DNA from 4 places in the Streptomyces sp. AK010 genome. Region 1 is predicted to be linked to each of the others. Evidence: riboswitches for the same ligand, from Rfam matches in the RefSeq annotation. Region 1 holds a riboswitch; each other region holds the start of a gene.

The links. A riboswitch is a leader RNA that binds a small molecule or an ion and turns the genes downstream of it on or off. The one in region 1 is predicted to bind cyclic di-AMP.
Region 2: it holds a riboswitch for cyclic di-AMP, as region 1 does, so the genes downstream of both, HDC93_RS01200 (LysM peptidoglycan-binding domain-containing M23 family metallopeptidase) here and HDC93_RS06165 (M23 family metallopeptidase) in region 1, are expected to answer to the same signal.
Region 3: it holds a riboswitch for cyclic di-AMP, as region 1 does, so the genes downstream of both, HDC93_RS28235 (M23 family metallopeptidase) here and HDC93_RS06165 (M23 family metallopeptidase) in region 1, are expected to answer to the same signal.
Region 4: it holds a riboswitch for cyclic di-AMP, as region 1 does, so the genes downstream of both, HDC93_RS05700 (transglycosylase family protein) here and HDC93_RS06165 (M23 family metallopeptidase) in region 1, are expected to answer to the same signal.

Annotation. Positions count from the first base shown of each region.
Region 1 covers NZ_JACHCX010000003.1:17,281-21,412, forward strand. The annotation lists gene HDC93_RS06155 (PrsW family intramembrane metalloprotease) at 1-765, shown strand, start outside; gene HDC93_RS06160 (aldo/keto reductase) at 782-1,726, opposite strand; gene HDC93_RS06165 (M23 family metallopeptidase) at 2,058-3,098, opposite strand; cyclic di-AMP (ydaO/yuaA leader) riboswitch at 3,110-3,266, opposite strand; tRNA gene HDC93_RS06170 (tRNA-Met) at 3,555-3,628, opposite strand; gene HDC93_RS06175 (dihydrofolate reductase family protein) at 3,694-4,132, opposite strand, start outside.
Region 2 covers NZ_JACHCX010000001.1:249,722-253,853, reverse strand. The annotation lists gene HDC93_RS01210 (tyrosine-protein phosphatase) at 1-93, opposite strand, end outside; gene HDC93_RS01205 (alpha-galactosidase) at 274-2,349, shown strand; cyclic di-AMP (ydaO/yuaA leader) riboswitch at 2,660-2,821, shown strand; gene HDC93_RS01200 (LysM peptidoglycan-binding domain-containing M23 family metallopeptidase) at 2,826-3,740, shown strand; gene HDC93_RS01195 (DUF6250 domain-containing protein) at 3,952-4,132, shown strand, end outside.
Region 3 covers NZ_JACHCX010000017.1:63,099-67,230, reverse strand. The annotation lists gene HDC93_RS28245 (pitrilysin family protein) at 58-1,428, shown strand; gene HDC93_RS28240 (pitrilysin family protein) at 1,425-2,813, shown strand; cyclic di-AMP (ydaO/yuaA leader) riboswitch at 3,017-3,181, shown strand; gene HDC93_RS28235 (M23 family metallopeptidase) at 3,194-3,985, shown strand.
Region 4 covers NZ_JACHCX010000002.1:515,471-519,602, reverse strand. The annotation lists gene eno (phosphopyruvate hydratase) at 1-105, opposite strand, end outside; gene HDC93_RS05700 (transglycosylase family protein) at 392-1,081, opposite strand; cyclic di-AMP (ydaO/yuaA leader) riboswitch at 1,085-1,251, opposite strand; gene HDC93_RS05695 (transglycosylase family protein) at 1,480-2,442, opposite strand; gene HDC93_RS05690 (cytochrome P450) at 2,564-3,871, opposite strand.

The DNA of each region.
Region 1 (4,132 bases):
CAGCTCACGGGCGGCAGCGGCATCGCCTCGGTCACGGCGGCGACCTTCTTCGTGCGCATCATCATGTCGCCGTTCGCGCACCCGCTGTTCACGGTCCTCACCGGCATCGGCTTCGGCATCGCCGCGCTCTCGGTGGACCGCCGGCCGCTGCGCCGTGTCGCCTTCCCGCTCGGCGGGCTGCTGCTCGCGATGGGGATGCACGCGATGTGGAACGGCTCGTCGGCCTTCGGCGAGTACGGGTTCTTCGCCGTGTACGCGGCGTTCATGGTGCCGATCTTCGGGCTGCTGACGTGGCTGGTGATCTGGACGCGGCAGCGGGAGCTGAAGACCGTACGGGCGGAGCTGCCGGCCTACGCCGTGGCCGGCTGGCTGACCCCGGCCGAGCCGTACGCGCTCGGCTCGATGCGGGCCCGCCGGATCGCCCGGCAGTACGCCCGCCGGCACGCGGGCAGGGCGGCGGCCCGGGAGGTGGCCCGGTACGAGGCGTACGCGACGTCCCTGGCATTCCTGCGGCACCGGGCCCGGCGGGGCAGCCCCGGGGCGGACTTCGCCGTACGGGAGCGGGAACTGCTCGGCGAACTGTGGCGGCGCCGGGAGGTTGCCCGCCCCGCTCTGGACCACGCGGGCCGGATCACCGCCCCTCCGGTCCCGGTGACGGTCCCGCCCTGGCCGGTCCACGGGATGTACGGGTACGGCCACCAGCCGGCGCCGTACCCCGCGTACAACCCCTATCGCTCCGCCGCGTACAACCCCTACCGCTCCTGAAGCTCCTGGGCCCCGCTCAGGCCGAGGCCGCCGTGAGCCGTTCCACCTCGGCCTCCGAGAGCGTCAGCTCCCCGACGCCGAGCAGCGCGGGCAGCTGCTCCACCGTCCGCGCGGAGGCGATCGGCGCCGCCACGGTCGGCTGTGCGGCGAGCCAGGCGAGGGCCACGGTGGCGACGGGAGCGTCGTGCGCCGCGGCGACCTCGTCGAGGGCGTCGAGAACCCGCCGCCCCCGCTCGGTGTCCAGATGCTTGGCGGCGCCACCCGCCCGCGCGCTCTCGACCTCCGTACCGGGCCGGTACTTGCCCGTGAGGAAGCCGGACGCGAGCGCGTAGTACGGAACGGCCGCGAGGCCGGCCCGCTCGGCGAGGTCCTGCAGCTCGCCCTCGTACGTGGCACGGGAGACCAGGTTGTAGTGCGGCTGGAGGGCGACGTACCGGGCGAGGCCCTCGCGGTCGGAGAACTCCAGGGACGCCCGCAGCCGCTCGGCGGAGATGTTGGAGGCGGCGATGTGCCGCACCTTGCCGGCCTTCACGAGTTCGTCGAGCGCGCCGATGATCTCCTCGACGGGCACGTCGGGCTGGTCGAAGTGCGTGTAGTACAGGTCGATGTAGTCGGTGCGCAGGCGCCGCAGGGAGGCGTCGGCTGCGGCCCTGATGTTGGCGGCGGACAGGCCCCGGAAGTCGGGGTGCTGGCTGACCTTCGTGGCGACGACGACGTCGGAGCGGTTGCCGCGTGCCTCGAGCCACCTGCCGAGGATGGTCTCGGACTCACCGCCCTGGTTGCCGTCGACCCACGCCGAGTAGACGTCGGCGGTGTCGACGAAGTTGCCGCCGGCGGCGGTGTAGGCGTCGAGGACGGCGAACGAACGGTCCTGGTCGGCGGTCCAGCCGAAGACGTTGCCGCCGAGGGCGAGGGGGAAGACCTCGAGGTCGGAAGTACCGAGCTTGCGAAGAGACGTCATGCTCGGTGTCAACGACCGCGCAGGAACGCCTCATTCCGCAACGGACGCAAAACTCCCGTAAACACCCCGCCCCGCCCCGCGATGCCGCGCCACGCGACGCCACACGACGCGACGCCACACGACGCGACGCCACACGACGCGACGCCACGCCACGCCACACGACGCGACGCCACACGACGCCACGCCACGCCACGCGACGCCACGCCACGCGACGCCACGCCACACGGCGCGACGCCAGGCCACACGACGCCACGCAGCACCGCAAAGCCGACGGCCCTGACGTCGGGGGGTCGTCGTCAGGGCCGCCGATGCTTCAACGAACGTGCGCTGCTTACGGAGTCAGTCCCTTGCCCCGCAGCCAGGCCATCGGGTCGATGCCACTGGCGGAGCCACCGGAGTGGACCTCGAGGTGCAGATGCGCCCCGGTGACGTTGCCGGTGGCGCCCACGCGGCCGATGACGTCGCCGGTGCTGACCTTCTGGCCGACGCTGACGCCGATGGAGGACTGGTGCGCGTACCAGATCTCGGTGCCGTCATCGAGGGTGAGGACGGTCTTGTAGCCGTAGGAGCCGTTCCAGCCCGCCTCGGTGATGGTGCCGCTGTGCACGGCCTTGATCGGCGTGCCCGTGGGGGCGGCGAAGTCGAGGCCGGTGTGATAGCCGGAGGACCAGTAGGCGCCGGCCTGGCCGAACGTCGAGGTGAGGGTGTACGAGGAGGTCGGCAGCGTGAACTGCTTGGCGAGGGCGGCGAGCCGCTCGGCCTCGGCCTTCTTCCTCGCCTCTTCCTCGGCCTTCCGCTTGGCCTCGGCGGCCTTGGCCTTGGCTTCCTTCTCCGCCTTGGCGACCGCGTCCTTGGCCGCCTTCTCGGCGGCGGCCGCGGCGTCCTCGGCGGCCTTGGTCTCGATCTGTTCCTGCTGGTGCTCGACCTGGGCCATGATCCGGGCACGCAGCGCGTCACCGGCGCCGGCGCGGGCGCCGGAGGTGCCCTCCGCGGTGTCCGCGGTGGCGGTGCCGAGGCCGCTGAGCGGGGTGGCGGAACCTTCGGGGGTGTCGTCGTCCGAGATGAGGGAACCCACCGAGGGCAGGTCCGGCACGGAGATGGACACCGGGGGCTTGCCGGTCTGGGCGCTGGCCATGCCGCCGGCACCCACGGCGGCTATGACGCCGACGCCCAGGACGGTGGAGCTGCGGGCGAGACCTCCGCCGCGCTGCTTGGTGACGCGATGCCGGCCGCGGACGGGACGGATGGACTCCTCGGTGGGGTTCCACTCCTGGAACGGGCCCTCGTCGGTGCGCTGGCCGCCGAAGCCGAAGGTGTCGTTCTCGCGCTTCGGCGCGTACGGGGCCGCGGGGGCAGGCCGGTTGGACGCCACGTGGGCGTACTCCTTTCCTTCCTTCTCGCCTACCGGGTTAGCTGACGGGTTCGGAGCAGGAAGGTCTCCTACGCGCGTATACCTGCCGTGCTTCCACGGTGGTATCCGCCCGATTCACCCCAAGTGGTGGTTCCCCGGTTCCCTTTCGGGATTCGGCGCGTGCGCACGGAGCCGCCTTCTGTGACGGCTGGGACGACCGCGCTGCGTTATCGAACGTTAATGGAGGCGCGAGGGGTATTCCAGCGATTCCACTTGATCATTAACCTTTTTCGCGCGGACTTACCTGCCCTGACCGGCTTAAATCGGACGAGTTGGCCGCGCCGCAAGTGACTGACGGGTTTTGACAGTGTGTCAGTTGTTATGCGGAACGGGGTGATTCGCTCACCGAACGTGATCAGGTGTCGGGAAACGCACCGAGGGCCGGAACCCTTTCGGATTCCGGCCCTCGGCCTTCAGTAGCGGGGACAGGATTTGAACCTGCGACCTCTGGGTTATGAGCCCAGCGAGCTACCGAGCTGCTCCACCCCGCGTCGTTGTGTCACCAGTGTACGTCATCCGCGGGACCACTCGCGCACACCCACCGGCCGGGCCGTGCTCAGCCCGGCAGATGACGGTTCGGGGCCTTGGCCCGCTCCTCGTGTTCCGGGAGGACGACGACCTCCACCCCCTCGGCCGCGAGGAGACCGCTGCCGTCGGCGTCGGTCACGAAGGTGTCCGGCTCGCGCCAGGCCGTGACGACCCGCCGTACGCCCGCGTCGAGGATCAGCCGAGCGCAGGGAGCTGGGCGCGAGGCGCGGCGGGCGCACGGCTCCAGGCTGCTGTACACCGTCGCGCCGGGCAGACGCGGGTCGGCCGGGTCGAGCTTGGCGAGGGCCGCCTCCTCGGCGTGCACGACCGGGTCGCCGGCCTCGCGGGAGTGGCCACGGGCCAGTTCCGTGCCGTCGGCGGCGACCACGACCGCGCCCACGCTGAACGCCGTGTCCGACGGCGGGCAGCGCTCGGCCAGTTCGCAGGCGAGGGCCAGCCAGTGATGG
Region 2 (4,132 bases), on a different contig from region 1:
TCGCCGTCCGTCCACGGTCGGAAGTCCGCCCACATCACGGAAGTTGCGCACTCCGGCCAGCTCGGGCTCGGTCGACGGGACCTGCTGTGTCACGAGGGCTCCTCCCCTTCGGCGCCGCCGCCGCGGCTCGTCGGCGGGCACGAGTCGACGATACGACATGACTGCCTGGGGCAATGAGTTGTCCACAGGGCGTTGCCCCGAGCCCCCACAGCCCTTGATGATGTTGCCGCCTGGTCGCACCTGGTCGGGCTTGTTCGAATCTGTGAGGGCGCGATGCCGGACATCTCCGAAGACGGTCGTACGTGGGTACTTTCCGGGCCGGCCAGCAGCTACGCCGTCCATGTCACCGAGCGGGACGAACTGCTGCACCTGCACTGGGGCCCCCGGATCGGCCTCGCCGACGCCGAGGCCCTCGCCGTCCGGCCGCTGCCGGACTACTGGCCCTTCGAGTCCCCGCTCGACGGACGCGAGGAGTACCCGGTCGAGGGCGGCCCCCGTTTCGTCCGCCCGGCACTGTCCGTGCGCACGGCCGGGCGGCGCGGCACCGAGTGGGTCTTCGAGGGGCACGACACCGAGGACGGCGAGCTGCGCCTGCGGTTCCGCGACGGGGACCTCGCCATCACGCTGCACTACCGGATGCGCTCCTCGTCGGATGTCGTCGAGCGGTGGGTGACCCTGGCCAACCGGGGGCCGGCCCTCGAACTGCTGCGCGCCGACTCCGCCACCTGGACCCTGCCCGACCGCGACGCCTGGCGGCTGTCCCAGCTGCACGGCCGCTGGGGCGCCGAGTCCCGGCTGACGCGCTCCGGTCTCACCCACGGCGAGAAGGTCATCGGCAGCCGCCGCGGTCACACCTCGCACCAGCACCTGCCGTGGGTCGCCCTCGACGCCGACGCCGCCGAGGAGCACGGCGAGGTCTACAGCTGTGCCCTCGGCTGGTCCGGGTCGTGGCGCATCGCCGTGGCCCAGCTGCCGGACGCGCGCGTGCAGATCACCGGCGGCGCCGGCCACGACGACTCGGGCCTGCTGATGCTGGGCACGGGGGAGTCGTACACGACCCCCGTCTTCGCCGGGCTCTGGAGCGACGGCGGATTCGGCGGGGCCAGCCGCGCCTGGCACGCCTACCAGCGGGCGCACGTCGTCCCGGACGCCGAGCGGGACCGGCCGGTGCTGTTCAACTCCTGGGAGGCCACGGAGTTCGACATCTCCGAGGAGCAGCAGCGGGCGCTCGCGGAGCGGGCCGCGGCCATGGGCGTCGAGCTGTTCGTGGTCGACGACGGCTGGTTCGGGGCGCGCACCAGCGACCGGGCCGGACTCGGCGACTGGACCCCCAACCCCGACCGCTTCCCGGGCGGGCTGCAGCCGCTCGCCGACCATGTGCACGGCCTGGGCATGCAGTTCGGGATCTGGGCCGAGCCCGAGATGGTCAACCCGGACAGCGACCTGTACCGCGCGCACCCCGACTGGGTCCAGTACCAACCAGGACGAAAGCGGACTGAATTCCGCAATCAGCTCGTACTCAACCTCGCCCGCGAGGACGTCCGGGAGTACCTCTGGGAGCAGCTCGACGGGCTTCTCTCCAGCGCTCCCGTCGACTACGTCAAGTGGGACTTCAACCGCTGCTTCACCGACGCCGGCTGGCCGGACGACCCCTACCCGCAGCGGCTGTGGGTCGACCACGTGCACGGCCTGTACGCCCTGCTGGACCGGCTGCGGGCCGCCCACCCGGGCGTGGCCTTCGAGTCCTGCTCGGGCGGCGGCGGCCGGATCGACCTCGGCGTGCTGAGCCGCACGGACCAGGTGTGGACCTCGGACAACACCGACCCGCTGGACCGGCTCGCCATCCAGCACGGCTTCAGCCAGATCCACCCGGCCCGGGTCATGGCCGCCTGGGTCACCGACAGCCCGAACGCCATGCTCAACCAGCGGGCCAGCTCCCTGCGGTTCCGGTTCGTCAGCGCCATGGCCGGGGTGCTCGGCGTCGGCGGCGACCTCACGCGGTGGACACAGGATGAGCTCGCCGAGGCGCGGGAGTGGGTGGCGCTCTACAAGGAGATCCGGTCCGTGGTACAGCGCGGAGACCTGTACCGGCTGCGTCCCCCGGAGGGCGGGGTCAGTGCCGTGCAGTACGTCCTCGGTGACGAGGCCGTCGTCCTCGCCTGGCTCCAGGCGCAGCGCTACGGCGAGCCCGTGCCGGCGCTCCGGCTGCGTGGCCTCGATCCGTCAGCCTCGTACGAATGCCTCAAAACGGGCGAAGTTCACCGAGGGGCCGTACTACTGCATCACGGACTTCGCGTCGGTCTGCGCGGGGATTTGGATGCCGCGGTCGTCCGACTTAAGCGGAAGTAGTCGTTCTGTCCGAATAGGGAGCTTGGGCCGCTAAGGGATAACGTGCCCCGATCGTAAAGGAGATGAGGTCGGGGTGCGTGACCATCGTCATATTCGTGACGATGTGTTGTCGCCGTGTTCACGTAATTCTGGCGTTATTCAGGCCCCTTGAGGAATGCCGGAGATCGGTAATCCACGCTCGGTGACGGCGTTTGTGCCGACGCGTCAGGGGGAAACACCGTCGCGCGCAACCGCGAGCTTGTCCCATTGCGTCTCGGTCGCTTACGTTCCACACCAATCCGGACGGACGCCTAATCCTGCCGCCGCCCGGAGTCCGCACACACTGACCCGACGTACGGCAGGAGCGGGGGACCCACAGGTAAGACGCCTGTTCCGGTTCCCGGAACGGCTTGGGGTTAAGTCGCGCCACGGCGCGGCCGGGCATCTCCAGCTCGCACCCGACAGCTCACCTCGCAGGCGCCGGAGAGGAATTCGCCATGCCCGCGAACGGTAAGCACCGCCGTCCCAAGACCCAGCGTTTCACCCGCTCCATCGCCGTCGCCGGAACCGGCGGGGCCGCCCTCGCCCTGCCGCTCATGGGGGCCGCCGGCGCCCACGCCGCCACCCCGCAGTCGGCTCCCGAAAAGACCGTCCAGTCCGCTCCGGCCGCCGGGAAGAAGGCCGCAGAAAAGGCCAACGGCGCCCGCACGTACACCGTGAAGGCCGGCGACTATCTCGCGAAGATCGCCGACGACCAGAACGTCAGCGGCGGCTGGAAGAAGCTCTACTCGGACAACCGCGACGCCGTCGGCTCCGACCCGTCGCTGATCCACCCGGGCCTGAAGCTGTCGATCGGCAAGAAGGCCGCGAGCGCGCCGAAGGCCTCGGCCCCGGCGGCTCCGAAGGCCTCGGCCCAGAAGTCGTCCGCTGTCGAGTCGGCCCCGAAGGCGGAGACCGCCGCCAAGCCGGCCGCCGCCAAGCCCGCGGCCGAGAGCAACTCCAGCGGCTACACCCTCCCGGTGGACGGTGCCACCGTCGGCACCCCGTACCACATGTCCGGCAGCATGTGGTCCAGCGGCTACCACACCGGTGTCGACTTCGTCGTTCCGACCGGCACCTCCCTCAAGGCCGTCGGTGCGGGCGAGGTCGTCTCCGCCGGCTGGGGCGGCGCGTACGGCAACCAGGTCGTCATCAAGCTGAACGACGGCCACTACGCCCAGTACGCCCACCTGTCCCAGCTCTCCGTCTCGGCCGGCCAGACTGTGACGGCCGGGCAGCAGGTCGGCCTGTCGGGCGCCACCGGCAACGTGACCGGACCGCACCTGCACTTCGAGATCCGCACCACGCCGGACTACGGTTCCGACGTCGACCCGGTCGCCTTCCTGCGCTCGCACGGCGTCTCCGTCGGCTGACCGACCGCACGACCACCTGCCTGACACGCCTCCGAAGGCCGGACCCCGATCCCCGGGTCCGGCCTTCGGTGCGTGCGGGCGCCTATCACCGAGAAGGGCCGCCCGTCACCCCGAGGGATCGACAGGCGGCGGCAGTTGGGGCAGAGTGATCCGGCCGGGGTGCAAGCGCTTTCCCGAGCCTTCCCGGCCGACCCCGAGGAGCTGTGTCACCGTGCCGACCACCCGCAGGGCGTTCGGAGCCCTGGCCGCCGGAGCCGCCCTGGCGGCCCTCGCCCCCACGGCCACCGCGCACGCCGCGACCCGCCGGCGCAGCCTCATCGCCCACGACGACTTCTGCCACGGCCTCGGGCAATGGGCGACCGAACTCCAAGGCGGCGGCACCGTCACCGCCT
Region 3 (4,132 bases), on a different contig from region 1:
GCAGGACCGGCAGGAATCCGCGGTCTGAACAACCGCTCAGCGATCGAAGGGACGTACATGCCCATGGGTCACACGGCCACAGCCCAGGCAGGCTCCGGGGGCCTGACAGCGACCGAGCACCGCCTGGCCAACGGCCTGCGCGTGGTGCTCTCCGAGGACCACCTGACCCCGGTCGCGGCGGTGTGCCTCTGGTACGACGTCGGCTCGCGCCACGAAGTCAAGGGGCGTACCGGCCTGGCTCACCTTTTCGAGCACCTGATGTTCCAGGGATCCGCGCAGGTCAAGGGCAACGGCCACTTCGAGCTCGTCCAGGGCGCGGGTGGCTCGCTGAACGGCACGACCAGCTTCGAGCGGACCAACTACTTCGAGACCATGCCCACACACCAGCTGGAGCTCGCCCTCTGGCTGGAGGCCGACCGCATGGGCTCGCTGCTGGCCGCACTCGACGACGAGTCGATGGAGAACCAGCGGGACGTCGTCAAGAACGAGCGCCGCCAGCGCTACGACAACGTCCCCTACGGCACCGCCTTCGAGAAGCTGACCGCCCTCGCCTACCCGGAGGGCCACCCCTACCACCACACCCCGATCGGCTCGATGGCCGACCTGGACGCCGCGACCCTGGAGGACGCGCGCGCGTTCTTCCGCACCTACTACGCGCCGAACAACGCCGTGCTCTCCGTGGTCGGCGACATCGACCCGGATCAGACGCTCGCCTGGGTCGAGAAGTACTTCGGCTCCATCCCCGGTCACGACGGCAAGCCCGCCCCGCGCGACGGGGCGCTTCCGGAGACCATCGGCGAGCAGCTGCGCGAGATCGTCGAGGAGGACGTCCCGGCCCGCGCCCTGATGGCCGCCTACCGGCTGCCGCACGACGGCACGCGCGCGTGCGACGCGGCCGACCTGGCCCTCACCGTCCTCGGCGGCGGCGAGTCCTCCCGCCTCTACAACCGGCTCGTGCGCCGCGACCGTACGGCCGTGGCGGCCGGCTTCGGCCTGCTGCGGCTCGCCGGGGCGCCCTCCCTGGGGTGGCTGGACGTGAAGACGTCCGGTGACGTGGAGGTTCCGGTCATCGAGACCGCCATCGACGAGGAGCTCGCCCGGTTCGCCGAGGAGGGCCCCACGCCCGAGGAGATGGAGCGCGCCCAGGCCCAGTTGGAGCGCGAGTGGCTGGACCGGCTCGGTACGGTCGCGGGCCGCGCCGACGAACTGTGCCGGTACGCCGTGCTCTTCGGCGACCCGCAGCTCGCCCTGACCGCCGTCCAGCGCGTGCTGGAGATCACGGCCGAGGAGGTCCAGGAGGTCGCCAAGGCCCGCCTGCGACCCGACAACCGCGCGGTGCTCGTCTACGAGCCCGTCGCCGACGAGACCGCCGGCACCACCGACGACACCGCAGCCGCGGCCGACGAGAACGAGGAGGCGGCCAAGTGACCGAGCTCGCCACGATGGACTTCCACCCCCGGCCGCAGGCGGGCGACGCCCGGCCGTGGGCCTTCCCGGCCCCCGAGCGCGGCACGCTCGACAACGGCCTGACGGTGCTGCGCTGCCATCGTCCCGGCCAGCAGGTCGTCGCCGTGGAGGTGCTGCTGGACGCCCCCTTGGAAGCCGAGCCGGCCGGACTCGACGGTGTGGCCACGATCATGGCCCGGGCCTTCTCCGAGGGCACCGACAAGCACTCCGCCGAGGATTTCGCCGCGGAACTGGAGCGCGCCGGTGCCACCCTCGACGCGCACGCCGACCACCCCGGTGTCCGGCTCAGCCTGGAGGTGCCCGCCTCCCGGCTCACCAAGGGCCTGGGTCTGATCGCCGACGCCCTGAGGGCGCCCGCCTTCGCCGACAGCGAGGTCGAGCGGCTGGTCAACAACCGCCTCGACGAGATCCCGCACGAGTTGGCCAACCCCTCCCGCCGCGGCGCCAAGGAGCTCTCCAAGGAGCTGTTCCCGGCGGACGCGCGCATGTCGCGGCCCCGGCAGGGCAGCGAGGAGACCGTCGCCGCCATCGACTCCGCGGCTGTACGCGCCTTCTACGAGAAGCACGTCCGCCCCGCCACGGCCACCGTCGTGGTCGTCGGCGACCTCACCGGCATCGATCTGGACGCCCTGCTCGGGGACACGCTGGGCGCCTGGACGGGCTCCTCGGCCGAGCCACGTCCCGTGCCTCCGGTCACCGCCGACGACACTGGCCGGGTCGTCATCGTGGACCGCCCGGGCGCCGTCCAGACGCAGCTGCTGATCGGCCGGATCGGGCCGGACCGGCACGACCGCGTATGGCCCGCGCAGGTGCTCGGCACGTACTGCCTCGGCGGCACCCTCACCTCCCGCCTGGACCGTGTCCTGCGCGAGGAGAAGGGCTACACCTACGGCGTACGGGCGTTCGGCCAGGTCCTCAGGTCCGCCCCGGACGGCACGGGTGCCGCGATGCTCGCCATAAGCGGCTCCGTCGACACCCCCAACACCGGTCCCGCCCTCCAGGACCTCTGGACGGTGCTGCGCACCCTCGCCGCCGAGGGACTGACCGACGCCGAGCGGGACGTCGCCGTGCAGAACCTGGTGGGTGTGGCGCCGCTGAAGTACGAGACGGCGGCGGCCGTCGCGAGCACGCTGGCCGACCAGGTCGAGCAGCACCTCCCCGACGACTACCAGGCCACGCTGTACCGGCAGCTCGCCGCGACCGGCACCGTGGAGGCCACCGCGGCGGCCGTGAGCGCCTTCCCGGTGGACCGTCTGGTGACCGTCCTCGTCGGTGACGCGGCGCAGATCAAGGCGCCGGTCGAGGCCCTCGGCATCGGCGAAGTCACCGTCGTCGCCGCCGAGTAGCGGCACGCGGAACGACACGCGCTCAGGGGCCCTGGTTTGTCTTCAAAGGCACCAGGGCCCCTGTATGCCCGAATTGGGATGGGAGTTGCCTGTCTGCCCTGTGGGATGCGCTACAAAAGCCGGGTTTCGTTTGGGAATTGAAAGTGGCGCCGCTTAGCGTCATCCGGGCTGTTCGTCAGGTAGTGCGCCGCACCCGCGGCACCGGACAGTCATCGCCGAGTCCCCGTACGGCGCGAGCCAGGGGAGCCGGGGACCCATCGCAGTCCCTGGGGTGAATCGGGCGCCCGCGCGAGTCGCGAGGGAGTCCGTAGGAGACCTTCCTGCTCCGAACCCGTCAGCTAACCCGGTAGGCGAGAGGGAAGGAAAGGACCAGCCACCACATGGCGTTCACTCGCGCCACCGGGAAGCACCGTCGTCCCAGCAGGATGCAGCGCTCCACCGCCCGCGCGGCGGGCGTCGCGGCCCTCGCCACCACCGGCGTGATCGGCACCGTGGCGGCCCCCGCTGCCTTCGCCGCCGAGCCCAGCGCCGAGCAGACCGGCCTCACGCCGGTCGTCATCACCATGGGCGACACCGTGGCCCAGCAGATCGACGCCCAGGCGCTCGCGCAGCAGCACGCCGCCGACGAGGCCGCCGCCAAGCAGAAGGCCGAGGAGGCCGCCCGCAAGCGGGCCGCCGAACTCGCCGAGCGGGCCAAGGAGGCGGCCGAGAAGGCCCGCGAGGCCAAGGAGCGCGCCGCCCGCGAGGCCGAGCGCAAGCGCCTCAACTCCTTCGTGCCCCCGATCTCCGGCTCGTACGTCTCCACCAGCTACAAGGCCAGCAGCGGTCTGTGGTCCTCCGGCAGCCACACCGGCGTCGACTTCCACGCCGCCAGCGGCACCTCCGTCCACGCGGTCGGCGCGGGCACCGTCGTCGAGGCCGGCTGGGGCGGCTCCTACGGCAACCAGGTCGTGATCAAGATGAACGACGGGACGTACACCCAGTACGGTCACCTGTCCTCCATCGGCGTCTCGGTGGGCCAGCAGGTCACCCCGGGCCAGCAGATCGCCCTGTCCGGCGCGACCGGCAACGTCACCGGCCCGCACCTGCACTTCGAGGCCCGCACCAGCCCCGAGTACGGCTCGGACATCGACCCGGTCGCCTACCTCCGCTCGCACGGCGTGAGTGTCTGACCGCAACCTCTCCGCTTCCCCCGAAAGCCCCGGCTCCCCGAGCCGGGGCTTTTCGCCGTTTACGGCCCCCCGCTGTCCAAAAAATATCCATGGATTGTCGCCTGCCGTCGGAAATTCCGGCTCATTGCAATAGAGTCACGGAACGCA
Region 4 (4,132 bases), on a different contig from region 1:
GGCACGACCGGTGCTGCCGTCGTCGAGGCCGACCTCGACCTCGACCGTGGGGTTGCCTCGGGAGTCCAGGATTTCCCGGGCTACGACGACGTCGATGGACGGCACGAGCATCTCCTTCTTATGTGACGCGGTGACGCGGGTCGCGTGGACCCGGCGAGGTGCGGGCCCGGTGGCTCGCGACATGAGCCTAACCGGCTCGGAGCGATCGGCCACCGGGTCGCCCACCCCATGGACAGAACCGAGAGTAAATTGTTTCCGAACGGAACAAAGCCGGTCGCCGAAAAGACCCCGCCCCGGTGCGTACGGGGGATGACGCACCGGGGCGGGGAGCCTGCGGACCCTGGGCGGGTCCGGGCGGGCCGGGACCCTGGCGGGCCCGGTGGGCCGCTGCTTACTTCAGGTGCAGCTGCTGGCCCGGGTAGATGAGGTCGGCATCGGTGACGATGTCCTTGTTCAGCTTGAAGAGCTTCTCCCAGCCGCCCTTGACCTTCTTGTCCTCGGCGATCGAGCTGAGGGTGTCACCCTTGACGACCTTGTACTCGCCGTCGCCCTTCTTGACCTTCTTGCCGGTCGGGGTGGTGACGGTCTTCTTGGCCGCCGGACGCTCGTCGGAGCGGGAGGCCGGCTGCTGGGTCTCGCGGGACTCGGTGCTCTGCTGGCTCTGCTCGGAGGAGCTGCCGGAGTCGCTCGAGGAGCCGCCGGTGTAGCCGGCGCTCGACAGGCCCTTGCCGCAGACCGGCCAGGCGCCCTTGCCCTGGCTCGCCAGGACCTTCTCGGCGACCTGGATCTGCTGGTCCTTGCTGGCCTGGTCGGCGGTCGAGGCGTACTGGGTGCCGCCGTACGCGGACCAGGTGGAGGCGGAGAACTGCAGACCGCCGTAGTAGCCGTTGCCGGTGTTGATGGACCAGTTGCCGCCGGACTCGCACTGGGCGACGGCGTCCCACTCGGAGGCCGTGGCGGCGGAGGCGTTGCCGGCCGCCATCAGCGGGGCGGCGACGGCGGCACCGGCGACACCCGCGACGGCGATGGCACGGGTGGCCTTGGACGGACGGCGGTGCTTGCCCTTGCTGGAAAACAGCATGGTGGATCCCCTCACCGACGCCTGCGAGGTGAGCTGTCGGGTTCGGGCCGGTTGAGTTGCCCGGCCGCGTCCCTCCCGGGACACGGCTTCACCCCAAGCCCTTCCGGCACAACTGTCCGGTCGGGCACCTACCTTGGGTCCCCCGCTCCTGCCTACGGCGCTTGACGCGACGACTGTTCCCGTACGGCCGCTGGCAGGATTCGGCGTTGCGGCAGCCGGGGCTCGCGGTGGCGAGCGGTCATGACCGTAGACACGCGATCCACGGAATTTCAAAGACGATCAGGGCTTCTGAGATCTATCTCTCACGGGCCGCAAACAGGACATTAGCCGCGAAACATGACGCTAACTCGCGCCGTTCGAGGGCGACTTCCACCCCCGTTTCCGCACTGCCCGAACGGCTACTTCTCGCCCCCTTCGCCCTCCACCGTGAGCTTCTGACCGGGATGGATGAGGTTCGGGTCGGTACCGACGGCCTTCTCATTGCCGACGTAGAGCTCGTGCCATCCGCCGCTGACGTCAAGGGAGTCGGCGATGGACCAGAGACTGTCACCGACTCCCACGATGTAGTCGCCCTGGACGGCGTCGCCGGAGCCCTCGTCGCCGCGCGAGGCGTGACGGCCCGTGGACTCGTCCGAACGGCTGCTGTCGGACGGGAGGGATTCGTCGGCACTGGGGCCGCGGTGACGTCCGGAGCCGGTGTCGGTCAGCGCCGAGGACTCGTCACCCTCCCGCGACTTGCCGGACTCGCCGCTCTCGGGGGTGGCCGACGGGGAGCTGCCGGACCCCAGGTCCCGCGACGCGGAGTCGGTGGATTCAGGCGACTTGTCCGACTTGTTCTTTCCATCCTCCGTGTCCGACGTGTCGGACGGCGGCGGGGATGAGGAAGAGCTCGCGGAGGGCGACGACCCGAGCGAGTCGAGCAGGCCGGGCGAGTCCGTCGGAGCCGACGAGTCGGACGAACCGGACGCGCCGGAGTCCGAGTCCTTGCCCTGCTCGAGCCCGGAGAGCAGTCCGCAGGTGCGCCACGCGCCGACCCCCTGGTCGGCGAGGATTCTCTCGGCCACGGCTATCTGCTGGGAGCGGCTGGCCAGGTCGGCGCTCGCGGCGTAGTCGAGGCCGCCGTGGCTCTCCCAGTCCTCCTGGGACAACTGCAGGCCGCCGTAGTAGCCGTTGCCGCTGTTCTGGCTCCACGCGCCGCCGGTTTCGCAGTCCGCGACCCGGTCCCAGGTCGTGCCGTCGGCCGCACTGGCACCGGAGGCCCCGAGGAGCGGGATCGCGATGGCGGAGCCGGTCACTCCGGCCACCACGAGGAGAGCCGGAGCCTGGCGGGGGCGACGGTGCCGACCGTTCCCGGAGAGCATACGGAGACCTTTCGCGAGACAGCAGTGACCGACGCGGCGCGATTCCCCGCCGCGTTGATGGGTGAACGTATCGGCAGTCGATCACTTGTCACAAGTTCATGCCGCGCAGATCACGTGAAGATCACAGGTCTGATGTTTCGTCACCATCAGCCGGTGCTACCGGTGTGAACTCCACCGGCAGCGTGCGCAGCCCCCGCATGATGAGGCCGCCGCGCCACCGCAGCTCGGCCGGATCCGCGGCGAGCCGGAGGTCCGGGAGGCGGGTGAGCAGGGTCGAGAGCGCGGTCTGGCCCTCCAGACGGGCGAGCGGCGCGCCGAGGCAGTAGTGGATGCCGTGGCCGTAGCCGAGGTGCTGGTTGTCGCGGCGGGAGAGGTCCAGCACGTCCGGATCGGCGAACCGCTCCGGGTCCCGGTCCGCGGCGGCCAGGACCACGAGGACGGGGTCGCCGGCCTCGATGCGCTGCCCGCCGAGGGTGAGGGACTGCGTGGCGAACCGCCAGGTGGCGAGTTCGACCGGGCCGTCGTACCGGAGGAGTTCCTCGACGCCGGTCTCCAGGAGGCCGGTTTCCCCGGCGGCGAGGGAGCCCTGGAGCCGTGTGCGCTGTTCGGGGTGGGTGAGCAGGGCGTAGGTGCCGTTGCCGATCAGGTTCACGGTCGTCTCGAAACCGGCGAACAGCAGAATGAAGGCCATGGCCGCCGCCTCGTTCTCGGTGAGGTGCTCACCATGGTCGGACGCGCGGATGAGACCGGAGATGAGGTCCTCGCCGGGGGCGGCTTCGGTGGGCAGCGCCTCCCGCTTGCGGTGGATGAGCTCGGCGAGGTAGCCGCGCATCTTCTTCACGGACCGCGCGACGCCGCCCCGGGGGCCGCCCTGGTGACGGATCATCATGCCCGCCCAGTCGCGGAAGTCGTCCTGGTCCTCGCGCGGGACGCCGAGCAGGTCGCAGATGGCGTAGATGGGGAGCGGGAACGCGAACTCGTGGATCAGGTCGGCGGACCCCTTCTCCGCGAACCCGCCGATGAGGGTGTCGGTGAGCTCCTGCACCCGCGGCGCGAACTCGGCGACCCGGCGGGGCGTGAACGCCTTGGACACCAGCCGCCGCAGCCGGGTGTGGTCCGGGGGGTCGATGTTGAGCAGATGCGTCATCAGCTCGGCCTTGCGCTCCCCGGGGATCCCGGTCTTGCCCTTGGCGTGCGCCGGTTCGTCGTGATGGGCGGGGTTCTTGGAGAGCCGGTGGTCGGCGAGCGTCTGCTTGGCGTCGGCGTACCGCGTGACCAGCCAGGCCTCCACACCGCTGGGGAGCCGCGTCTTGTGGACGGGGCTGTGCTCGCGGAGCCAGGCGTAGGCGGGGTAGGGGTCGCTCGCGAACTCCCAGGTGAAGAGGTCTGGAGCGGTCGCGGGTGTGCGGGGCTGGGGCTGGTCGGTCACGGCTCGACGGTATCCGGCTTCCGGGAGCGCTCTTGCCTCGGTCGCGGCTGGGCCGGGCTTCCCCGGAGCTGTTCCGTCCTCCTGGCTCCCGGCCCCCAGCTTCGGCTCCCGGCTCCCGGCCCCCAGCTTCGGCTCCCGGCTCCCGGCCCCCAGCTTCGGCTCCCGGCTCCCGGCCCCCAGCTTCGGCTCCCGGCTCTCGGCTCCCGGCCCCCAGCTTCGGCTCCCGGCTCCCGGCCCCCAGCTTCGGCTCCCGGCTTCGGC